Regions from separate parts of the Micromonospora sp. NPDC092111 genome, predicted to be linked through region 2. Evidence: riboswitches for the same ligand, from Rfam matches in the RefSeq annotation. Region 2 holds a riboswitch; each other region holds the start of a gene.
The links. A riboswitch is a leader RNA that binds a small molecule or an ion and turns the genes downstream of it on or off. The one in region 2 is predicted to bind cyclic di-AMP.

Region 1 (5,336 bases), on a different contig from region 2:
GGTCGCCGTCGGCGCCGGGATGCTCGCGGTGCCGGCCTACGCCGCGCCGTCGCCCGAGGAGATCGAGGCGGCCATCGACAAGCAGTGGGAGCAGCTCGAACCCACCATCGAGGACTACAACAAGGTCCGCGCCCAGTTGAAGGTCAACCGCAAGAAGGCCGCCGACCTGCAGAAGAAGATCGAGCCGCTGGCCCTGCAGAGCGAGTTGGCCCTCGGCCGGGTCGGCGACCTCGCCTCCCGCTACTACAAGACAGGCCCGTCGCAGGAGCTCAGCGCGCTGCTGACCACCAGCAAGCCGGGCACCCTCGCCGAGCAGTTGACCATCCTGGACCGGCTCGCCGCCGAGCAGCGCAAGGAGGTCGAGAGCGTGCTCGCCGTGCGTCGCAAGTACGACGCCGAGAAGCAGAAGCTCGATGCGCTGATCGCCGCCGAGGTGCAGCAGGAGAAGGACCTCGCGGCGAAGAAGACGAAGATCAACGCCGAGATCAAGCGCCTCCAGGCATCAATGCCGAAGACCACCGTGAAGGTGGCGGGCTGCCCCACCGTCGACGGCGTGGTGACCGCCGCCGCCCGTACCGCGATCAGGGTGGCCTGCGCGCAGGTCGGCGACCCGTACGTCTGGGGCGCCACCGGGCCGAGCTCGTTCGACTGCTCGGGTCTGACCCAGTTCGCCTACAAGGCGGCCGGGATCTCGCTGACCCACTTCACCGGCGCCCAGTGGAACGAGGGCCGGCCCATCCCGCGCTCCGAGGCACGCCCCGGTGACCTGGTCTTCTTCTTCAGCGACCTGCACCATGTGGGCCTCTACCTGGGCAACGACATGATGGTGCACGCCCCCCGGACCGGTAAGCCGGTGCAGGTGAGCAGCATCAACTACATGCCGGTGGCCGGCTTCCGCCGACCGAGCTGACCGCCACACGCGCGGAACCCCCGGTCCAGTGGACCGGGGGTTCCGTGTATCCGGGAACGACGTGTCACGGCCGGGCGGGTTGCGGATCGATAACGACCATCTCTACTCTGGTCAATCGTCGGCCGCCAACAGGTCCACCCAACCAGGGCGGCGACGGCCGGCACCGCCGAGTCGCCTGCGGGCGAGCCGGGGACCCAGGTACGCCGGGGTGAATCCGCAACCACTGCGGTAGGGCGCTCCCTTCCCGCCCGAACCCGTCAGCTAACCCGGTAGGCGGTCACGGAAGAAGGAGCCCGGAGCCCGGTGGCACACCATGCCCCGCGGCCACCGTCGCGCCGGACGACCCAGGTCGCCCGGCGGACGGCTGCGCCGCGCCCACGCTGGTCCCGCTTCACCGCCGTCCTCGCCGCCCTGGCCGGAGCCGCGGTCGTGCTGACCGCTGGCGGCACGGCGGCCCACGCCGACCCCTCGGTCGCCGAGATCGAACGACAGATCGACCAGGACTGGAACACGCTCGAACCGATCATCGAGCAGCACAACGCCACCCGGCAGGACCTCGCCGCCAAGCGCCGGCAGGCCGACACGCTCGGCCGGCGGATCGCGCCGTTGCAGCGCCGGGTGGACCAGGCCATGGACCAGGTCAGCGGCCTCGCCGTCGAGGCGTACAAGGGTCAGCACGTCTCCACGGTCAACGCCCTGCTGGGCAGCCGTACGCCCGGCCAGGTGGTCGAGCAGTTGGAGCTGCTGGACCGGTTCGCCAGCCGCCAGCAACGCGAGGTGCAGACCGTCGCCGACCTGCGCGACGAACTCGCCGCGACCAAGGCCCCGCTGGACGAGATGGTCGCCCAGCTCACCCGCACCGAGGCCCAGCTAGCGGCGAAGAAGAACCAGATCAACACCGAGATCGACCGGCTACAGAAACTGCGGCTCAAGGTGTACGGCAACGGCGGTGGCGGGCCGCTGCGCCCGGCCCCGTGCCCGGCCGGCTACCCCGGTGGCCCGGCCGGGACGGCGGTGAAGTTCGCTTGCGCCCAGATCGGCAAGCTGTACGTGTGGGGCGCGGCCGGGCCCAACAACTACGACTGTTCGGGCCTGACGCTGGCCGCCTGGGCGCGGGCCGGGGTGTCGCTGCCGCACAACGCCCGGCAGCAGCGCCAGGTGACCGCCCGGGTGAGCCGGGCCGACCTGCGCCCCGGCGACCTGGTCTTCTACTACTCCGACCTGCACCACGTCGGGATGTACGTGGGGGACGGCTGGGTGGTGCACGCCTCCCAGGCCGGCCAGCCGGTCAAGATGAAGCGGGTCGACGACGGGCCGGTCAACAGCTACGGCCGGCCCGACTGACGCCGACGTCCGGGCCCCGGGCGGGGCCCGGACGGTCAGCGGGTCGGCCAGGTGCGCCAGTTCCGCCAGGAGCGGCTCGGGGTCGGCCCACGCTGACCCTGGTAGCGCGACCCGTAGACCTCCGAGCCGTACGGGTGCTCGGCCGGCGAGGACAGCCGGAAGATGCAGAGCTGGCCGATCTTCATCCCCGGCCAGAGGGTGATCGGCAGGTTCGCCACGTTGGACAGCTCCAGCGTGACGTGCCCGGAGAAGCCCGGGTCGATGAAGCCGGCGGTCGAGTGGGTGAGCAGGCCGAGCCGGCCGAGGCTCGACTTGCCCTCCAGCCGGCCGGCGAGCTGGTCGCCGAGCGAGATCACCTCAAGGGTGGAGGCGAGCACGAACTCGCCCGGGTGCAGCACGAAGGGTTCACCCTCCGGCACCTCGACCATCGACGTCAGGTCGTCCTGCTGCACCGCCGGGTCGATGTGGGTGTAGAGATGGTTGTTGAAGACCCGGAACAGCTTGTCGAGGCGTACGTCGATGCTTGACGGTTGCACGAGGCTGGGCTCGAACGGCTCCAGCGCCAGCGCGCCTGCCTTGATCTCGGAGACCAGGTCCCGGTCGGAGAGCAGCATCGGCACACCATATCGAAACGAGCCGGATGAGCTGCGTGTCGGACTGCTTTTCGAACGCATGTTCGATAGAATGTCGGCATGGCTTCCTGGTCCGAATTCGCCGCTGACGAGCCCCGACTCGCCGACGGGATCCACCTTCTCCTCCAGCAGTACGGGTCAGGCTTCGGCTACCTGGCGACGGTCCGTGCCGACGGCGGCCCCAGGGTGCACCCGGTCTGCCCGCTGATCGTCGACGGCGGGCTCTTCTGCTTCGTCGTCGACTCGCCCAAGCGCCGCGACCTCGAACGCGACGGCCGGTACGCGCTCCACTCGTTCCCGCCGGAGGAGAGCGACGACGAGGCGTACCTCGCCGGTCGCGTCCAGCCGGTGACCGACCCGGCCCGGGTGGCCCTGGTGGCCGAGGTCGGCCGGGCGGCCCCGCAGGTCGACTGGCGGCTCTTCGAGTTCGGCGTCGACGTGGCCATGCTCACCCGCCGTGGTCACGGCGGCCCGATGAGTCCCGACGGCGGCCGGTCCACCGTGCAGGTCTGGCTGGATCCGGTGGCGGCCCACTCCGGCGGCGCCGCCGGGTTGCCCGAGCAGCGCCCGACCCGGCGCGGCCGGCACGGCTTCGACACCCGCCGGACGGCCGCCTGACCCCGGAAACGCCGGTGCCGGCTCCGTCCTGAGACGGAGCCGGCACCGGCGTCTGCGATGTCGTCAGGCCGCGCGGTAGGCGGTCCACGCGTTCACCATGCGGCTCGCCTGCCCAGCGGTGAACTGGTACATGCACGAGTCGTAGGTGTAGTCCATGAAGTTGGTGATCGGGTCCTTGCCGGTCGCGGTGCAGGTGTCCCGACCGGTCGGGCACTGGAACGCCGGCGACGCCTCGGCCGGGGTGTCGGAGACGCTGTCACCCGAGCCGGAGCAGCCACCCTGGAAGGTGTGGTAGAGGTTCAGCCAGTGGCCGATCTCGTGGGTGCCGGTGTCGCCCTGGTTGTAGTTGGTGGCGGTGCCGCCCGGCAGCGACTCGCCGAGCACGACGACGCCGTCCATCACGTCCAGGGAGCGCTTCGGGAAGGTCGCCCAGCCGAGCAGGTCGTCGCTCAGCTCACCCAGGTACATGTTGAGGGTGTTCTTGCCGCCGGTGCGCAGCGAGGTCTTCATCTGCCGCTCGGCCGAGGAGCCCTGCACGATCGGGTACCAGGCCGCGTTGGTGACCCGGTTGATCTGCTGGAGCTGGAAGGTGAAACCGGTGGCCGCGCCGCCGGTGGCACCGCTGTACGCCTGGTTTAGCACGGTGATTTGCGAGTTGATCAGCGAGTCGGGGATGTTGCCCCCGGCCCGGGTGCTGTCCCGCTGGATGACGTGCACGACGACCGGGACGGTCACCGCGGCCAGCGCGACCGTCTTGCCCTCGGTCGCGCCGGCGCGGAGGCTGGACTTCGACCGCAGGGTGCTGTTGCGCAGCGCGGCGGCGAAGTCCGCCTCCCGCTCCTGCACCTGCTTGGCGGTCAGCTCGTTCGGGTCGTGTCGCTTGTGGGCGGCCTTGCTGCCGCCACGGACCCGGGCGTCCGAGTGGACGTCGGTCGGCTCGGCGCAGGAGGCGCCCTCAGGAGCGGCGGAGTAGGCGGAAGCAGCGGGTACGACGCCCACCGCGGCGGTGCTCAGCAGCAGCGCGAGGGTCGTCGACGCGACACCGGCGGCACGCCGGGTCAGCAGGTTGGGACGGAGTCCCATGGGCCCACCTCTTTCTCGCGGTACGACAGGGGGTATGTCGTACCGTGGTCGAAAACGTGGGGGTGACGTTACAACCGATCGACACATTTGAGAACGGGCTTATGTTGCTCCTGTGAAACATCTGACCGCTCGTCGTTCCACAGGGTGAGTGGTCGATCTCTCAGGGGTGATGATCGGCGCGGCGAGGGGACCAGGGTGCGCGGGGCTGGTGACCTCAGGTAGAGTGATCCCGCCTGCGGGTGTAGTTCAATGGCAGAACATCAGCTTCCCAAGCTGACAGTGCGGGTTCGATTCCCGTCACCCGCTCCACGCACGAAGGCCCTGGTCAGGACGCGAGTCCCGAGCCAGGGCCTTTCGATGTCCTGCCGACCCTTGCCGTGCGGCTGTCGAGGGACCGGGGTTGCCGCGCGCACTGCGGTGGAGCCAACACCGGCGCGGTCGCGCGGGCAGCGAACATGAGGGACAGGCGTCCGACCTGTCGGCCTGCGTTCGCATCTTGGAGCTGCTCGCTCGATGTGCCGTCCTGCGTCGACGCCTCGCGGCGGCCGTGGGTGAACCAAGAGCGCGGCTACGAGCCCGCGTCCTGGGGGTACCAGCGCAGCTCGACCACGTTGCCGTCCGGGTCGCGGACGTAGACGGAGGTGGCCGAACCGCGCGCCCCGAACCGGCCGACCGGCCCCTCCACCACGTCGAACGCGCCGGAGGCGAGCACCGGCTCCCAGTCCAGCGGGGCGACGACCAGGCAGAAG
Region 2 (5,336 bases):
CCGGCTCTCCGCCAGCTCGGACATCCGTACCGCCTGCTGGTGGTGCGGGATCATCATCTGGGCGAACATCACGTCGGCGTCGGCGACGCCGGTGGACGCGTTCGCCGGGGTGCCACCGGTGCTGCCGGCAGCGGGCCTGCCGTGGCCGGCGCCGGTGGAGTGGTCACCGCCGCAGCCGGCCAGGGCGAGGGCGGCGGTCAGGCTGACGCCGGCCAGGGCGGCACGGCGCGCGAGGGTACGAGTGGACACGATCGGACCTTTCGGTGGGTGGGGACGTACGCGAACGGACGGCGGACGCGGCGGAGCCGCGCCGGGGCGTCCTATCTGCGCAGTACCGACACCGAGGCGAGGCGGAGCCCGACCGGGCGGGGCGGCGGGGCGCGCGGCTCCCGGGGGCGCGACGGTGGGCGGGCCACCGCGGCCGGCCTGGTCCGGACGGCAAAGAGCAGGACCAGCAGCACCGCCACGGTGAGCGCGCCGAGCATCGCCAGGCAGACGCTCCAGCCTGGCGACGGCGCACCGGGCTGCCCGGCGGGCCGGGCCGTGGCGCAGCCGTCCCCGGCACACCCCTGGCCCACATCCGGCACCATGGTTAACCGGCCGACCGTGTGGCCGGTCCCGGTCGACGCGCCGTGCCCGGCCCGGTGACCGCCGACGACGTGCGCGTCGTGGCCGAGGGTGTGCATCGCGGCCAGGCCGAACAGGGTGCCGACGAGCAGCAGCAGCCGGAGCCACCACCCGGTCGTCGCCATCGTCCTCGCCAGCCGCACGGTTCCACGCTAGCGGGCCCCGCCGACCGGCGGGCGGGGACCGGTGGGCTCGCACGCGCCGGGCACGGCGTGTCGGCACCGCTCCCCGACCGGCCGCTGAAGGTAAGTTCGCGCGCCGGGGCACGGCGAACCGCGCGGGGCGGGCGGGGTGCTGGCTACCATCGTCCGACGATGACCCGCCGTCCGCCGCCACCACCGTGCGCCCCGTCAGGGCCGGGCCGGGGTGGACGCCCGGGTCGCCCGCTCGCCGTACGTGACGGTGCCGGCACCCCGGGACGACACCGGGGCTTCGGTCCCGGCCGTCGTCGCCCGGTGGTGAACCGGCCGGCCGGTTGACACGTATCCCGTCCCGGATCGTTGGGAGAACTCGCACACATGGGCGCCGACCACACCCGTCCCGCTCCGTCCACCCCGCCCGGGGTGCGACGGATCCTCGTCGTGACCGTGGTCCCGCTGATCGTCGTCACGGTGATCGCCGCGCTGGTGCTCTGGCCCCGGCACACCCGGGAGCCCGACCAGGGCGGGCAGGTGCCCCGCTTCCACGGCACGGTGACCCGGGTGGTGACCGAGCCCTGCCCACCCGGCCCGGCCACGCCCGAGGGCACGCCGAGGGCCGCCGACGGCCCGTGCGGCACGGTGACGGTCACCGTCGAGCAGGGGCCGGACAGTGGCCGGCAGGTCGAGACGCCGGTCCCGTCGGGTCCGGGTGCGCCCAGGGTGGCGGTCGGCGACGAGGTGGTGCTGGTCGAGCTGACCGACCCGACCGATCCCTCGGCGAGCAGCTACAACATCGCCGAGCACCAGCGCGGCAAGCCGCTGCTCTGGCTGGTCGCCCTCTTCGCGGCGGCGATCGTGGCGTTCGGCCGGTTGCGCGGGCTGGCCGCGCTGGCCGGCCTCGGGGCCAGCTTCGCCATCCTGCTGACCTTCGTGGTGCCGGGCATCTCGGCGGGCGGCTCGCCGCTGCCGATCGCGGTCACCGGCTCCGCGCTGATCATGTTCGTGGTGCTGTACCTGACCCACGGGATCACCGCGCAGACCTCGGTGGCGGTGCTCGGCACCCTGGGCAGCCTGGTGCTGACCGGCGTCCTCGGCACGCTGGCCACGGCCGCCACCCACCTGACCGGGTACGGCAGCGAGGAGGCCACCACACTGTCGATGTACCAGCGCGACGTGGACCTGCACGGCCTGCTGCTGGCCGGGATCATCATCGGTTCGCTCGGCGTCCTGGACGACGTCACCGTCACCCAGGCGGCCACCGTCACCGAGCTGGCGCACGCCAACCCGGGGCTGTCCCGGTTGCAGCTCTACCGGGCCGCCACCCGGGTCGGGCGGGCGCACATCGCGTCGACGGTCAACACCATCGTGCTGGCGTACGCGGGCGCCTCACTCCCGCTGCTGCTCCTGCTCACCGCCGACAGCCGGCCGGTCGGCGAGATCCTGACCAGCGAGTTCCTGGCCCAGGAGATCGTCCGCAGCGCGGTGGCGACGCTCGGCCTGGTGGCGGCGGTGCCGCTGACCACCGGGTTGGCCGCCCTGGTCAGCACCGCCGGGCGTGGCCCCGCCGACGCCCCGCCGGGCGGGCCGGCGCCCACCCCTCGCCCCGCCCCCGACCGTGCCACGGCGCTTGAGGCGTTGAGCGCCCCCCGGCACGGCGGTCCGTCCACCCCGGCCCCCGCAGGGTGGCCAGATCCGGAAAGGAGCACGGACACCGCATGGTGACACTCCTCTGCGTGACCAGAGGCGAGTTCGCGGCTGTCGGCCGCGTCACTGGTCACGCACCGCCATCGGGAAATAACGCATTTAGTCGGGTTCTGGACGTAGATCCTCGGGACGACTCTCGGGTAACCTCGCTGCCGGTCACCGCCGAAGGCGCGCACCGGCGCCAGCGGGGCCACCGCCCAATCGCCGTACGGCGAACCGGGGAACCGAGCACCTGGGGTGAATCCGCACCAGCGGTAGGGGCCACTTCCGCCCCGAACCCGTCAGCTAACCCGGTCGGCGGTCGACGGAAGGGAAAACTGTGACGGCACCCCTGCGCCGCTGGTTGACACCGGTGGTGGCCGTAGTCGCCGCCCTGGCCATCGTCACCGGGCCGGCCGCCCCGGCGACGGCCGCGCCCAACACCCCCACCCCCTCGGGGCACGAGGAGGACGAGGAGCCACAGCTACTCACCGACGTCATCGAGACCACGAACCGTGAGTACTCGGCGGCGAAGACCAAGCTGGAGAAGTCCAAGAAGCGCCAGCTCCAGCTCGCCATCGAGGTGGCGAAGGCACAGCAGGAGCTGGACGCGCTGGCCCCGCAGGTCAACGAAATCGCGGCCCAGTCGTACCGGACGGGTCGGGTCGGCCCGGTCGCCGCGCTGCTGGAGAGTGACGCCCCGGACGCCTTCGTCCGGCGGGCCGCCGCGCTGGACGAGCTGAACATGGTCAACGCCGGCAAGCTGGCCGAGGTCAACGAGGTCAAGACCCGCGCCGAGCAGGCGAAGCTGGCGCTCGACGCCGAGGTGCGCGAGCAGCAGAAGCAGACCAACATCATGGCCAAGAAGAAGACCGAGGCCGACAAGGCGCTCGCCCTGGTCGGGGGCAAGGGCTTCACCGGCGGCCTGGTCAACGCCACCTCGCCGGTGGCCCGGGTCGCCCCGGGCCGGACGTCCGACGGCGAGTGGCGCGGCGAGTCGTGCAGCGAGAACGACCCGACCACCTCCGGCTGCGTCACGCCGCGCACGCTGCACATGTACAGGGAGGTCAAGCGGGCCGGCTTCAGCCGCTTCGTCGGCTGCTACCGCTCGGGTGGGCCGTGGGAGCACCCGAAGGGCAAAGCCTGCGACTGGTCGTTGCAGAACAGCGGCTTCAGCCCGTGGCACAACAACGACACCCGGATGTACGGCAACAACCTCGCCGCGTTCCTGATCCGCAACGCGGACCGGCTGGGCATCTACTACGTCATCTGGAACCGGCAGATCTGGTTCCCGGCCAGCGGCTGGAAGTCGTACTCCGGACCGTCGAACCACACCGACCACGTACACGTGTCGCTGTTGTAACCACCCCCGCGCCGCATCGAGGGCCGTCCCGCGTCTCGCGGGGCGGCCCTCGTCGTCAGCGGGGTCAGCCGGCGACGGCGGCCGGCTGGCCGACGGGGCCGGGCAGCGTCACGGCCGGGCCGTCGACCGGGGCGGGAGCCGGTGCCGGGTCCGGGGCGGAGGCCACCGTCCGCACCTCGCCGGCGGCGAGCCGGTACGACATGCCGACCACCGCGCACCGCCCGGCGGCGACCTCGGCGGCGATCACCGGGGAGTTGCCGAGCAGCACCTCGACGGTCTGCGCGATGTGGATGTCGACGATCCCGTCGATGTCGTGCACGCCCTCCTGGGCCGCGCGGCGCAGGCTGGGGCCGACGGCGGCGACGACCGAGTAGAGGTGCCCGGGGGGTTGGGTGCCGGTGCGGGCGGCGTCCCGGGCGGCCTGCACCGCGCCGCAGGAGTCGTGCCCGAGCACCACCACCAGCGGGGTGCCGAGGACCGTCACCGCGTACTCGACGCTGCCGAGCACCTCGGGGCCGGCGGTGTGCCCGGCGGTCCGGACGACGAAGAGGTCGCCCAGCCCCCGATCGAAGATGATCTCGGCGGCGAGCCGGGAGTCGGAGCAGCCGACGATCGCCGCGAAGGGGTGCTGGCCGTCGGCGACGGCGGCCCGGTGGCCGGCGTCCTGGTTGGGGTGGCGGGGCACCCCGGTGACGAAACGCCGGTTGCCGGCGTGCAGCTCGGCGAGCGCCTGGGTGGGAGTGATCTGGGCCATTGCCTCACCTCGGTCCGTGATCGCACCTGGTCACGCCCGCCGAACAGCGGCGACGGCCGTGATCCCACGGTCACACGCTGCGAAAGGTGCGTCAAGATTTCGTGATACAGATTTCAGGCTTTGGTCGGCGCGATGTCGGCCGGGGGTCCGTCCGGACCGGAAGGGGCCATACGATGGCGGGCATGGCGACGACAGGCGAGAACGGGAGCACCCGGAACTGGACCTTCCTCACCAACCACGGTCACGTACTACTCGCCATCGCCCGCAACCCCACCGCCCGGCTGCGCGACGTCGCCGACGAGGTCGGGGTGACCGAGCGGGCCGCCCAGGCGATCGTCGCGGACCTGGAGGCCGGGGGCTACCTGCGGCGTACCCGGGTCGGCCGGCGCAACGAGTACACGATCAACCCGAGCGGGCACTTCCGGCACCCGGCCGAGGCCGACCGGCAGGTCGGCGACCTGCTCACCCTCTTCACCCCCGAACCCGCCGACTCGGGGGCCTGAACCTGGCGGCCCGGCCGGGCGGCGCGGCGCGGGCTGTCGGGTGTGGTGGGTCAGCGCGGGCCGCCGCTGTCGGGGCGCGCCGCCGGCCGATCGTGCCCGACATCGGCGCGGTATCCCGGGGCAGGTCAGCGGGCGCGTCCGGGTCGGAAGTCGTTCGTCCACAGGGCACACCGTGGCCCGGGTCACCGGCCCGGTCGGGTCGGTGACGCTGCGCGGACGGCCGGACGGGGATAGGTTGGACGGGTGATCCCGGCAGCTTCCACCCG
Region 3 (5,336 bases), on a different contig from region 2:
CTGATCTTCGTGGCCACCTGGGTGGCGGCACACTGGATCCGCGCCGAGCTGTGGGCGGCGCTCCTGTCGGCGGTGTACATCCTGGTCATCGCGGCTGCGGCGCGGGCGGACGTGCAGGGCCGCCGGTCGCCGTGGCGGCACCCCACGTTGCTCTGGCTCGGTGAGGTGTCGTTCGCCTTCTACCTGGTGCACGTGCTGGTGATGGTGACCGTGCTCCGGCTCACCGGCCACCTCGGCGTCGGGCTGCCCGGGTGGTGGGGGCCGCTGGCCGTGCTCGGCTTCCTGCTGGTGAACCTGGCGCTGGCCGGCGCGCTGCACCGCTGGGTGGAGACGCCGATGATGCGCCGGTTGTCGCCCCGCCGCCGTCCCGCCGCGACCGCCACCGCCGCCGGTGATCCGGCCACCGGCACGGACCCCGCCGGCACCGGCTCGGCGGCAGCCGGCAGCGCGTCGGCCGCGGCCGACGGCGAGGCGTCCGGGTCGGCCCCGAAGGTGGCCGCCGAGGGGACCGGCGGGCGGCCGGTGGAGTACGCGGGGCCGCGCGAGCCGCGCTGATGCGGCGGGGCGGATCGGGGCGTGGGCCGGGTCGGGTCGGGTCGTCCACGGTGGCCGGCGCGCCGACACGCCCGCCGACGCTGCGGGTCGGTCCGATCGGCGGTAGCCTGGGTGCCGTGCTCCCGGTCGCGCTCACCAGTCCGCTGTGGTGGGTGGCGCGTTGGAGTGTCCGGCTGCTGACCGGCCTCGCCGTCGCGGTCGCGCTCTCCCTCGGCGCCCCGGCGCTGCCCGAGCCGGTCGAGCTGCCCACCTCCCTGTCGTTCGGCCTGGCGGCCCCGCCCGCCGCCCCCACCGGGTCGGCACCGGTCGTGCTGCTGTCCGGGCCCACCGCCGGCGACCTGCCGGCGTCGTACCGGTCGGTGGCCGGCCCGACCCACGGCCCGGTGCTCGTCACCGGGGCCACCGGCGACCGGCAGGCCGGCACCGCCGGCACCGACGTTCTCCCGCATCCCGCCGGCCCGGGGCGGCTCGTCCCGGCCGCGCCGGCGTCGGCCCCGGCCGGGCGCGCGCCCGCCGTCGCCGGGCCCCGGGCACCTCCGGCGGGCTGATCCACCCGCGCGGGGGCCCGGCCCACCGCGACCGCCGCTACCCGAACCTCACCACCGCACCATCCGACCCGGCCCGGCGCTCCCGTGACGGACGCGCCGCCGGCACCGGACCCGGTGCGGACTCTTCCTCCGCAGTGCCGCTCCCGTGAGGTGCCGACCGTGAACACCGTGCTCTACCAGTTCCTGATCGAGGTCCCGACCGCCGCCGCCATCTGGTCCGCGCTGCTGGTGATCGTGCTCACCGTGCTCACCGTCCTCGCGGCCCGGCCGGAGCGGGACCGTCCGGCCGACGCCGAGCCCGCCGGCCCGTCGCCGGACGCCGCGCCGCAGCCCGCGGACCTGCGCCGGTACGCCGGGGAGGTGGCCGTCGCCGCGTCCGGGGCCGCGCAGACGGCCCGCCGTCGTCGGGCGGCCTGGCTGGCCGCCCAGGAGGACGTCGACCGCACCTGGCAGGCGTACGACGCGGCGGAGTCCGCCGCCCGCCGGTTCGCCGGGGCCGGTGCCCTGCCCAGCCCGCGTACGCCCCGCACCCCCGCCGAGTACGCCGGCCGGGAGCGCTGGCTGCACCAGACGGCCGTGGCGGCGCATTGGCGGGGGGAGTTGTCGGTGGAGCGGCTGCGCGACGTCTTCGCCCACCGGGACGGCTGGGACCAGCGCCGGCACCCGGTCGAGCAGGAGGTGCTGCTCGCCCGGGCGGTACGCGCGGAGCGGCGGGCGGCGTACCGGGCGGCGGCCGAACGGGAACGGAGGGCGTGGCGGGACGCGGAACTGGCCGCCGAGGCGGCCCGCGCCCTGGCCGCCGAGGCGTACGCGGCGGCGGGGCGGCTGCGCCCCGGCCGGATCCCCGCCCCGCGCCCGGCGGGACGGGGGACCCGTACGGCGACGGCGGCCCGCTGGCGTCCGGCCCGGGTGGGCTGACCCCCGTCGGGGCCGAATCGTTATCCGGAATGTGGTGAGCCCGGTCACCCGAAAGTCGAACCGGTCATCCGACCACAGCCGGTGACATCGATCGCGACGATCATCGGTGGTTGCCGCCGCGCTGTCCGGTTGCCGCCCGGTCGGGCCGCGACAACCAGGTGTCCCATTGAGTCGAGTCAGTGCCGAACTGCACCGGAAATCCGTCACCCTGGCCATGTTTGCGCAGCTCGGAGCGCTTGGCGGGGTGAAAGTCGACCAGTAGTGTCGCCTCGGTCCGGTGCGGTTTCCGATCGCAAGAGGCGACGCCGCGCCGACCCGCTCAATCGTGACCAGTCACGAACCGGGGACCCATTGCACCTGGGGTGAATCCACGGGCCACGGCCCGAGGTAGGGCGATCTTCCCGCCCGAATCCGTCAGCTAACCCGGTAGGCGGCGTCGGAAGGAGTTCCATCCTCGTGCAGCACGATCCCACCCCCCGGTCGTTCCCCCACCTCGGTGCCGGGTGCCGACGCCGGACCGTCGCGTCCTGACGCGCTGATCCCGGCCAACCGCCCCGCCGCCCGGTCCTCGTCCGGGCGGTCACTCGCCGAGCGGGCCCGCTGAACACCCCGATCCGCGGATGGCGTACCGCCATCTGCTGGCCCGGCGTGCCCGCCCCGCCCCCGTCCCGTGGAGGAACACCGTGAAGCACCACCTGAAGCGGCAGCTACGACGCCTGACCACCGAGCGTCGGTACCAGTTCGTCGCCGGCTCGGCCGCGGCCCTCGTCCTGGCGACCGGTGTCGCCGCCCTGGTCGACGGCTCCGACGACCGCCCGGCCCGGCAGACCCCGACCGCGGTGGCCGAGGCGGCCCCCCGGCTCGACGACGTGGCCACCCGCGCCCAGGCCCGGCTCGCCGCCACCCCGCCGGCCAGCCCGTCGGCCAGCCCTTCCGTGAGCCCGTCGGCGAGCCCGTCGCCGAGCGCCAGCAAGGCCAAGGCCACGGCAAACCCGGACCTGACCCGCCAGGCGGCGCCGAAGCCGCCGTCGTCGAAGGTCCTCAGCTACGACTACCAGGCCCAGACCACCTACTACTACTGCGGCCCGGCGGCGGTGCGCAACGCGCTCAGCGCGGCCGGCATCGACCGCACCCAGGATGCCCTCGCCGCTCAGCTCGGCACCACCGAGATGGGCACCAACTCGGCCGAGGACACCACCCGGGTGCTCAACGCGGTGGTGAAGGGCGACCCGTACCGGACCCGGATGTTCGCCGGCATGCCGAGTTCCGCGCAGATCGACCGGCTCCAGGCCGACGTGGTCGCGGCGGTCACCGACAAGCGGGCCGTGGTCGCGAACGTGGCCGGTGACGCCACCGACGTCGACGGCGGCTGGCACTCCTTCCCCGGCGGCCACTACATCGCCGTCGTGGGCTACCGGAACGACGGGCGTACCGTCCGGATCGCCGACTCGGCCGACCCGTCGCTGCCGGGGTACTGGGTCAGCACGGTCGACCTGGCGAACTGGATCGCCACCCGGGGCTACTCCGCCTGATCCTGCTCCGTACGCCACGGGCGTCGGTCCCCCTCGGGGACCGACGCCCGTGGCGTCTACCGGCGCGATGCGTCTCAGTAGTCGATGAAGCCGTACAGGGCCAGGTGGTTCGACTTCGTCCCGCTCACCGTGTGGCCGACGGGCGAGGGCCGCACGCCACCCCGGACGAAGAGATAGTCGATCTTACTTGAACCGCTGGTCGCCGCGGTGCCGTAGCCGGTCATGCCGAAGCCGCTCAGCGTGCTCGACGCGATGCCGGTGCGGTTGGCGTCGATCCCCACGATCCGGATCGTCGATGCGTTCAGCAGGCTGGTGGCGTCCGCGCCGAGGTGGATGCCGGTGTTCGCGATTCCGGTGTCGCCGTCGCCCGCGCAGGCGTTCTGCCGGTTCTCCTGTGGCAGGTGCATGGTGGCGGCGAACACGGAGGTGCCGGTCTCCTTGACGGTGAACCTGGCCGCGATGGCGCTCGTCCGCTTCCACTTGTAGTAGTCGGTGGTGTCCGGGTCACTGTTCGGCGGCTTGTAGAGGGTGCACCCGGCGCCGTTGTTGTAGGCCGTGCCCGGCTTCAGCCAGCCGGCGCTCCAGTACTTGGAGATGTCGCCGACGGCGAGGCTGAGGGTCCTGGTGTTCCAGATGATCGCATTGGTCTGCTTCTTCTTGAGATCGCCGAGCGCCTGCGAACTGCACTTGTGGGTGCTGCCCCAGGGCTCCGGGTCACTCCAGGCCACGATCGCCCCGTAGCTGCCGGCCGGGTAGCCGAACTTGGCCGAGAGCTGGTCGGCGTACGCCTCGGCCTGGCCGGTGCCGCGCACCTGTTGCACGATCAGGATGTCGGGTGCCACCACGCCGGCGGTGCCGGTCGCGCCGTTGTCGTCCACCAGCATCGAGGTGAGGTGGTCCGGCCCGGAGATGCGGGTGCACGACCCGTCGGAGTTGTTGACCACGAGGTTCTCGATGTTGTTGTTGTAGACCCGCAGGACCCGGTCGGCCGCCGCGACGGTGGTCTCGCCCGCCTCGGTCGAACGGGCCGACGCGGGTGCCCCCAGCAGCGGGGTGAGTGCGACGATCAGGAAAGCTGCCATCGGTGCCGACCAGTGCCTCGAACGCAAGAAACCGCTCCCATCCTGGCTGGTGCGATGGGCTGCTCCACCCATCCAGGCATCGAACTCTAGCGTGATCATCGTCGGTCGGATGTCCCTGCGCGCCCGGTCACCGCCCCCGAACCGGGCCCGCGGGACGAGCCCGCATTCCGCAGGGCGGCCGGTGGCTCGACCCGTACCGCTGACCGGCCGGGGCGCGGTGGACGGTCAGCCGCGGGAGGGGACGGCCCCGTCCCACGCGGCGGTGCCGGCGGTACGCGGGGCCGGCGGGTTCCAGCCCGGCTCCAGCTCCCGCCGGGCGGCATCGAGGAAGCCGTCGGCGTACGAGTCGGCCGGGAAGTCGCCCAGGTAGCGGCGGCGGGTCTCCCACCGGGCCGCCGCCAGCGGGTCGGTGTCCAGCAGGCCGGCCAGCACGTCGTCCACGTTGGACATGTCCCGGCGCAGCACGTAGCCGGAGCCGGCCAGCGGGAACCGCGCGACGAAGTCGTCCCCGTCCACCCCCAGGTCGGTCACCGCGTACGGCTTGCCGGAGTAGAGGTAGTCGGAGATGACCCCGGAGACGTCGGAGACCAGCGCGTCGGAGCGGTTGACGCAGTCGGTGAGGCTCAGCTCGCGGCTGGCCGCCGCACCCCACACGTGCTGCCGGCCGGTGCGCGCCCGGTCCGCGGCCAGCAGCTCGGTGA
Region 4 (5,336 bases), on a different contig from region 2:
GCCCCGACACCGGCCAGACCCAGCAGTCTCTTGATCATCGATCTCTCTCCTTCGCCGTGGTGACCCATCTCTCGCCCCACGCTAGGCAGCCGGGGCAACCTGGGCGGGTGTGCGCGGTGGGGCTCGCCCGGGTCGCTCGGATCCGGGTACGGGTGGACCCGGACCGCTACCCTGGATCGGTTGGAACGGCCGGGGTGGGTCGTTCGTCGGAGAACAGGTCCAGCAACAATGCGGGGAAGGGCGGTCCGGTCCGTCCGGATCCGCGAATTGCTCATCCCGAGGGGTGGCGACCGAGGCCGTCGGAGGAATACTCTCGGTCGCGGCCCGCGTACTGATGAGGCGCCCTTGTGTGGGCGAGTGGAGGTGCTCGCGTGAGCCTGTCGATCGTGAAGTCGGTTCTGCCGGGTGGTGTCATCGAGATCGTCCCGCGGGGTGAGATCGACGTCGACACCGCGTACGAGGTACGGGAGGCGATCGCGGAGGTGTTGGCCAAGGGCCGGCCCGCCCGGATCGAACTCAACATGCGGCTCGTCACCTTCATCGACTCCGTCGGTATCAGCGCGATGGTCGCCGGCTTCCAGACCGCCGAGGTCAGCGGCGTCAAGTTGGTGGTCACCGAGCCCAGCCGCTTCGTACACCGGCAGCTCTGGGTCACCGGCCTGCTCGGTCTCTTCGGCGCTCCGGAGCCGTACTTCGCCGGCACGGCCACCCCCGAGGTCCTGCCCGGCGCCTGACCCGCCGCCCTTCCCGGCAAGCGCTGCCCTGACGGGCCGCGCTTGCCGGACCGGGCCGGACCATCCGGCCAGACCGGGCATGCCGCAGGGTCGGACCCCCGGGTGGCGGCCCGACGTTGCCAGCCCGCTCCGGGTACGGCACGATCGGGCGACCTACGACGGTCAGGAGGCCCGGTGGTCCGGCGGGAGAGCTTCAGCTACACGATGCGGGCGCGCTGTTCCCGGGCGGACGCGGTGGCGCTGCTGAGCGATCTGGCCCGGCAGGAGGAACTGCATCCGCTGATCGTCCGGGTACGCCGGCTGCCGGCCCGACCGGGCGCGCTGGCCAGCTACGCGATCACCGACCGGCTGGAGTTGGGGCCGTTGCGGTTCCCCATCACCTACCAGGCCGACGTCCTGGTGGCCGGCGACGACGAGATCGTCACGGTGGCCCGGCAGCAGCCCGGCACGACGGTGCGTAACCACACCCGGATCCGCGAGGAGGGTGACCTGCTGCGGATCGACGTGGAGATCACCCTTGCCGCGCCGGCTCCGCTGTTCGGGTACGCGTTCCGGCAGGCCCGCGCCGCCCACCTGGGCCTGGCCGCCCGGCTCGGCGCGGTGCTGGACGGCCGGGCCGACGACGGTCTAGCGGCCGACTGACCGGGACGGGCCTGGAGCGAGCGGCGGCCGGGCAACCCTGGGCCGGCAGCGCGGTCAGGCCGGCCAGGCGGACACCGGGACGGGCCTGGATCGGGCGGCGGCGGTCCCGTCTGACCATCCACCGGAACGGGTCAGGAGCGGGCGGCGACGGTCCGGCGCGCTCGGGCGTCCCGTCGGACGCGTCCCCACGGTTTCCAGGTGGAGATCACGGTCAGGGCGACCAGCAGGGTGGTCGAGACGGCGGGTGCGATCATCACGTCCGCCCGCAGGTGGGCGGTGGCGTCGGGGTCGGCGGCGGCGCGCAGGTTCGGGGTGAACAGGAACAGCACCAGGCCGGCCATCACCGTGGTGACCACCAGCTTGACCAGCACCCAGCGCCACCGCAGCAGCCCCCACGGGGTGAGCAGCGCGCTGGCCACCCCGACCAGCCAGACCAGCACGCTGAGCGGCGCGAAGAGCCAGGTGGCGACCAGTGCCGCCGCCGGGTAGACCACGGCCGGGTCGGCCCCGCGCTGGCCGGCGACGCCGAGGGTGAGCAGCACCAGGTCCGCGCCGAGCCAGCCCAGCGAGCTGACCAGATGGCCGGTGAGCAGCGCCTTACGGCCGGCGGGGGAGAGTCTTCGCATGGCCCCGATGCTCGTCGGCCCGGCGCGCGTCGTCGTGGGCCGGCAGGCGACAGCCGGCGTACGTCGGCGGGCGTACCGGTGGCCCGCCCGCGCGGCGGACCACCGGATGCCGGCTCAGTACATCGACAGGTGTACGTGGTTGGTGTGGTTGCTGGACGGGTCGCCGTTGCCCCCGCTGTACGCCCTCCACCCGCTGCTGGGCAGCCAGATCCGGTTGAACCAGATCACGTAGAGCACCCCGAGCCGGTCGGCGTTGCGGATGAAGTAGGCGGCCAGGTTGTTGCCGTACGTCCGGTCGCCGCCGCTGGCCACCCCGCCGAAGCCGTTCTTCTGGGCGGCGAAGTCGCAGGCCCGGCCCTTGGGGTGCTCGCCCGACCCGCTGGGCCGGAAGCAGGAGACGTACCGGGTGTAACCGGCCGCCTTGGCCTGCTGGAGGGCGTTGAGGGTGCGTGGCGTGATGCAGCCGTTGGCCGGGGTGGGGTCGTTGACGCTGCACGACTCGGACGGCCAGGAGCCGTCGGAGTTGCGCGGGGACGGCCGGGCGTCGCTGCTGGACGTGCCGTCCGAACTGCCCGAGTCGCGGGCGGTGCTGGCCGGCTTGTCGGCGGCGGCCACCTCCAGCGCGCGCTCGGCCTGGTCCTTGCGCTTGGCCATGGTGGCGACCTGCTTGCGCTGCTCGGTGATCTCCTGGCCCACGGCGGTCCTGGTCCGGGTGGCCTGGTCCCGGGTCTCGATCAGGTTGCGCAGCTCCAGGTCCTCCCGGGCGGCGACCGTCTCCAGCGCCGCCGCGCGGTCCATGAAGCCACCCGGGCTGTTGCTGTTGAGCAGGGCCGACATTGGCCCGAGTCGCCCGGTGCGGTAGGCCGCGCCGGCGATCTCGCCGACCGTGCCGGTCTGCACGACGAGCTGCGCCTCGATGGTCTTGAGCTGCCCGTCCAACTCCTGCTGCCGCTTCGTGGAGCGGTCCAGCGCGGCCTTGGCGTCGAGCCAGCCCTTGCTGGCCGCATCGAGCTGGGCCCGCAACGCCGGGGTGCCGCCCTCGTCGTCGTCCCCGGGAGCGGCGAGCCGGGTGGTGGGCGCGGCGGCGGCCGGAGCGGCGAACGGCGCTGACGACACGCCGAGGGCGAGCGTCGCGGCGACTGCGGTCAGCAGCCGTGCGGTGGTGCGTCGTACCTGCATGCGGATGTCCTTCCGTCAGCCGCCGACCGGGTTAGCTGACGGGTTCGGGACGGAAGATCCCTACCGCTGACGCGGATGCACCCCAGGAACATGGTTCCCCGGTTCGCCCTGCCGGGCGATTAGGCGGCGGCCACCGCCGGCGCCGGTGGGCGCCGCCTGGCGGAGGCCGGAGCCGAGCCTACCGGTACGGATGTGACACCGGTCGGCTGCGTGACTGAGGGTACGGGAGTGAAACCCGTTAAAGGGGGCAAAACAGGTCAGAAAATGCCCGATCCGCCGCCGCCCTGGCTACCAGTCGGACGGCCCGCACGCGCCGGGTGCCGCGCCGGGCTCGATCTGGAGGGTGGCGTGCTCGATGTGGAAGTCCTCCCGCAGGGCGCCCCGGGCGGCGGCGAGCACCGTGCCGACCTCGGCCCCGGGTGCCATGGTGAGGTGCGCCGAGGCGACCTCCATCCCGGAGGTGAGCGTCCAGACGTGCAGGTCGTGCACCTCGGCCACGCCGGGGACGGCGGTCAGCCGGTCGTGCACCGCGGTCACCGGGAGATGTTCCGGCGCGGCCTGGACCAGGATCCGGACGGCGGCCCGTCCCAGCCGCCAGGTGCGGGGGAGGATGAACAGGCCGATCGCCACGGCGACCACCGGGTCGGCCCACCACCAGCCGGTGCCGGCGATCAGCAGCGCCGCCGCGATCACGCCGAGTGAGCCGAGCAGGTCGCCGACCACCTCCAGGTACGCCCCGCGCAGGTTGAGGCTCTCCTTCGCGCCCTCCCGCAGCAGCCCGAAGGCGACCAGGTTGGCGAGCAGGCCGAGCACCGCCACCACCAGCATCGGGCCGGCGATGACCTCGGGCGGGTCGCCGAACCGGCGTACCGCCTCGACCAGCACGTAGACGGCGACGCCGCTGAGCAGGACGGCATTGGCCAGCGCGGCGAGCACCTCCAGCCGGTAGAGGCCGAAGGTGCGCTGCGGGTCCTGGTCGGCCCGCCGGGTGGCGGTGATCGCGGCGAGGGCCATGCCGATGCCGAGCACGTCGGTGAACATGTGCCCGGCGTCGGAGAGCAGGGCCAGCGAGCCGGTGCCGAACGCGGCCACCGCCTCGACCACCATGAGTGCGGTGAGCAGTGCGAACGCTGCCCACAGCCGGCCGCGGTGACGCTGCGCGGCATTGCTGATCGTCCCGCCGTGGTCATGACCTGCGCCCACGTCCACACCTTCCGTCGCCGCCGCGGACCGGGCCCAATCTATGCTCACATCGCTATATGTGCAAGTGAGTGACCGTCACCCCCGCCGTAGGAGGAGCCGCCCGGGTCAGCCCACCGGCTCGACCGTGGTGAGCCGCTGGGTGGCCCGGGACAGCGCCACGTAGAGCGTCCGCACCCCCGAACCCGGGTCGGCCCGGATCTCACCCGGGCAGACCAGCACCACCCCGTCGTACTCCATGCCCTTGGCCTGGAGGCTGGTCACCACCTGGAGCCGCGAGCCGCCCAGGTCGCCCAGCCAGCCGGCGACCTCGTCCCGGCGCGGCACCGGCGTGATCACCCCGACCGTCCCCTCCACCTCGGCCAGCAGCGCCTCGACCGCCCCCGCCGTCGCCGGGGCCAGCTCCGCCGCCGGCACGGTCAACGCGACCGGGTCCACGCCGGTGGAGCGGACCGCGGTCGGCAGCGCCAGGTCCGGGTAGAGCCGGCGGATCTCCGCCGCCGCCACCGCGAAGATCTCGGCCGAGTTGCGGTAGTTGGTGGAGAGGGTGAACCGGTGTCGACGCCGCCGGCCCAGCGCCTGGTCCCGGGCCCGGCTCAGCTCCTCCGGGTCGCCCGTCCAGGCGGTCTGCGCCGGGTCGCCCACCACCGTCCAGGAGGCCAGCCGGCCGCGCCGGCCGACCATCCGCCACTGCATCGGCGAGACGTCCTGCGACTCGTCCACCACCACGTGCGCGTAGTCCCGGTAGTCCTCCGGACGCTCCCGCGCCGCCGCCCGGGCGGCCCGCTGCCGGTCGCCGAACGTGCTCAGCTCACGGACCCCGCCGGCGAGTTGGAACGGGTCCCGCTTCGGCTTCCTCGGGCGCACCGGCTGGCCCAGCAGTGCGTCCAGCTCGTCCAGCAGGGCGATGTCGGCCACCGTCAGCCCCTCGGTGTCCAGCGACCGGTACGCCCCG

Region 1: another riboswitch for cyclic di-AMP. It lies ahead of ACIQG9_RS12115 (NlpC/P60 family protein); the one in region 2 lies ahead of ACIQG9_RS21965 (coiled-coil domain-containing protein).
Region 3: another riboswitch for cyclic di-AMP. It lies ahead of ACIQG9_RS17270 (C39 family peptidase); the one in region 2 lies ahead of ACIQG9_RS21965 (coiled-coil domain-containing protein).
Region 4: another riboswitch for cyclic di-AMP. It lies ahead of ACIQG9_RS08555 (coiled-coil domain-containing protein); the one in region 2 lies ahead of ACIQG9_RS21965 (coiled-coil domain-containing protein).

Annotation. Positions count from the first base shown of each region.
Region 1 is NZ_JBIVRQ010000004.1:318,234-323,569, reverse strand. It holds gene ACIQG9_RS12120 (C40 family peptidase) at 1-910, shown strand, start outside; cyclic di-AMP (ydaO/yuaA leader) riboswitch at 1,065-1,201, shown strand; gene ACIQG9_RS12115 (NlpC/P60 family protein) at 1,214-2,254, shown strand; gene dcd (dCTP deaminase) at 2,290-2,868, opposite strand; gene ACIQG9_RS12105 (pyridoxamine 5'-phosphate oxidase family protein) at 2,947-3,504, shown strand; gene ACIQG9_RS12100 (zinc metalloprotease) at 3,568-4,587, opposite strand; tRNA gene ACIQG9_RS12095 (tRNA-Gly) at 4,823-4,896, shown strand; gene ACIQG9_RS12090 (VOC family protein) at 5,156-5,336, opposite strand, start outside.
Region 2 is NZ_JBIVRQ010000012.1:49,241-54,576, forward strand. It holds gene ACIQG9_RS21950 (DUF305 domain-containing protein) at 1-249, opposite strand, end outside; gene ACIQG9_RS21955 (hypothetical protein) at 321-770, opposite strand; gene ACIQG9_RS21960 (YibE/F family protein) at 1,146-2,489, shown strand; cyclic di-AMP (ydaO/yuaA leader) riboswitch at 2,656-2,787, shown strand; gene ACIQG9_RS21965 (coiled-coil domain-containing protein) at 2,791-3,813, shown strand; gene ACIQG9_RS21970 (carbonic anhydrase) at 3,878-4,567, opposite strand; gene ACIQG9_RS21975 (helix-turn-helix transcriptional regulator) at 4,741-5,070, shown strand; gene ACIQG9_RS21980 (hypothetical protein) at 5,314-5,336, shown strand, end outside.
Region 3 is NZ_JBIVRQ010000007.1:313,614-318,949, reverse strand. It holds gene ACIQG9_RS17285 (acyltransferase family protein) at 1-555, shown strand, start outside; gene ACIQG9_RS17280 (hypothetical protein) at 672-1,103, shown strand; gene ACIQG9_RS17275 (hypothetical protein) at 1,263-2,021, shown strand; cyclic di-AMP (ydaO/yuaA leader) riboswitch at 2,328-2,469, shown strand; gene ACIQG9_RS17270 (C39 family peptidase) at 2,705-3,553, shown strand; gene ACIQG9_RS17265 (hypothetical protein) at 3,628-4,635, opposite strand; gene ACIQG9_RS17260 (CDP-glycerol glycerophosphotransferase family protein) at 4,861-5,336, opposite strand, start outside.
Region 4 is NZ_JBIVRQ010000003.1:789-6,124, forward strand. It holds gene ACIQG9_RS08535 (hypothetical protein) at 1-38, opposite strand, end outside; gene ACIQG9_RS08540 (STAS domain-containing protein) at 372-734, shown strand; gene ACIQG9_RS08545 (SRPBCC family protein) at 909-1,376, shown strand; gene ACIQG9_RS08550 (hypothetical protein) at 1,508-2,002, opposite strand; gene ACIQG9_RS08555 (coiled-coil domain-containing protein) at 2,117-3,181, opposite strand; cyclic di-AMP (ydaO/yuaA leader) riboswitch at 3,186-3,317, opposite strand; gene ACIQG9_RS08560 (cation diffusion facilitator family transporter) at 3,470-4,384, opposite strand; gene ACIQG9_RS08565 (HelD family protein) at 4,490-5,336, opposite strand, start outside.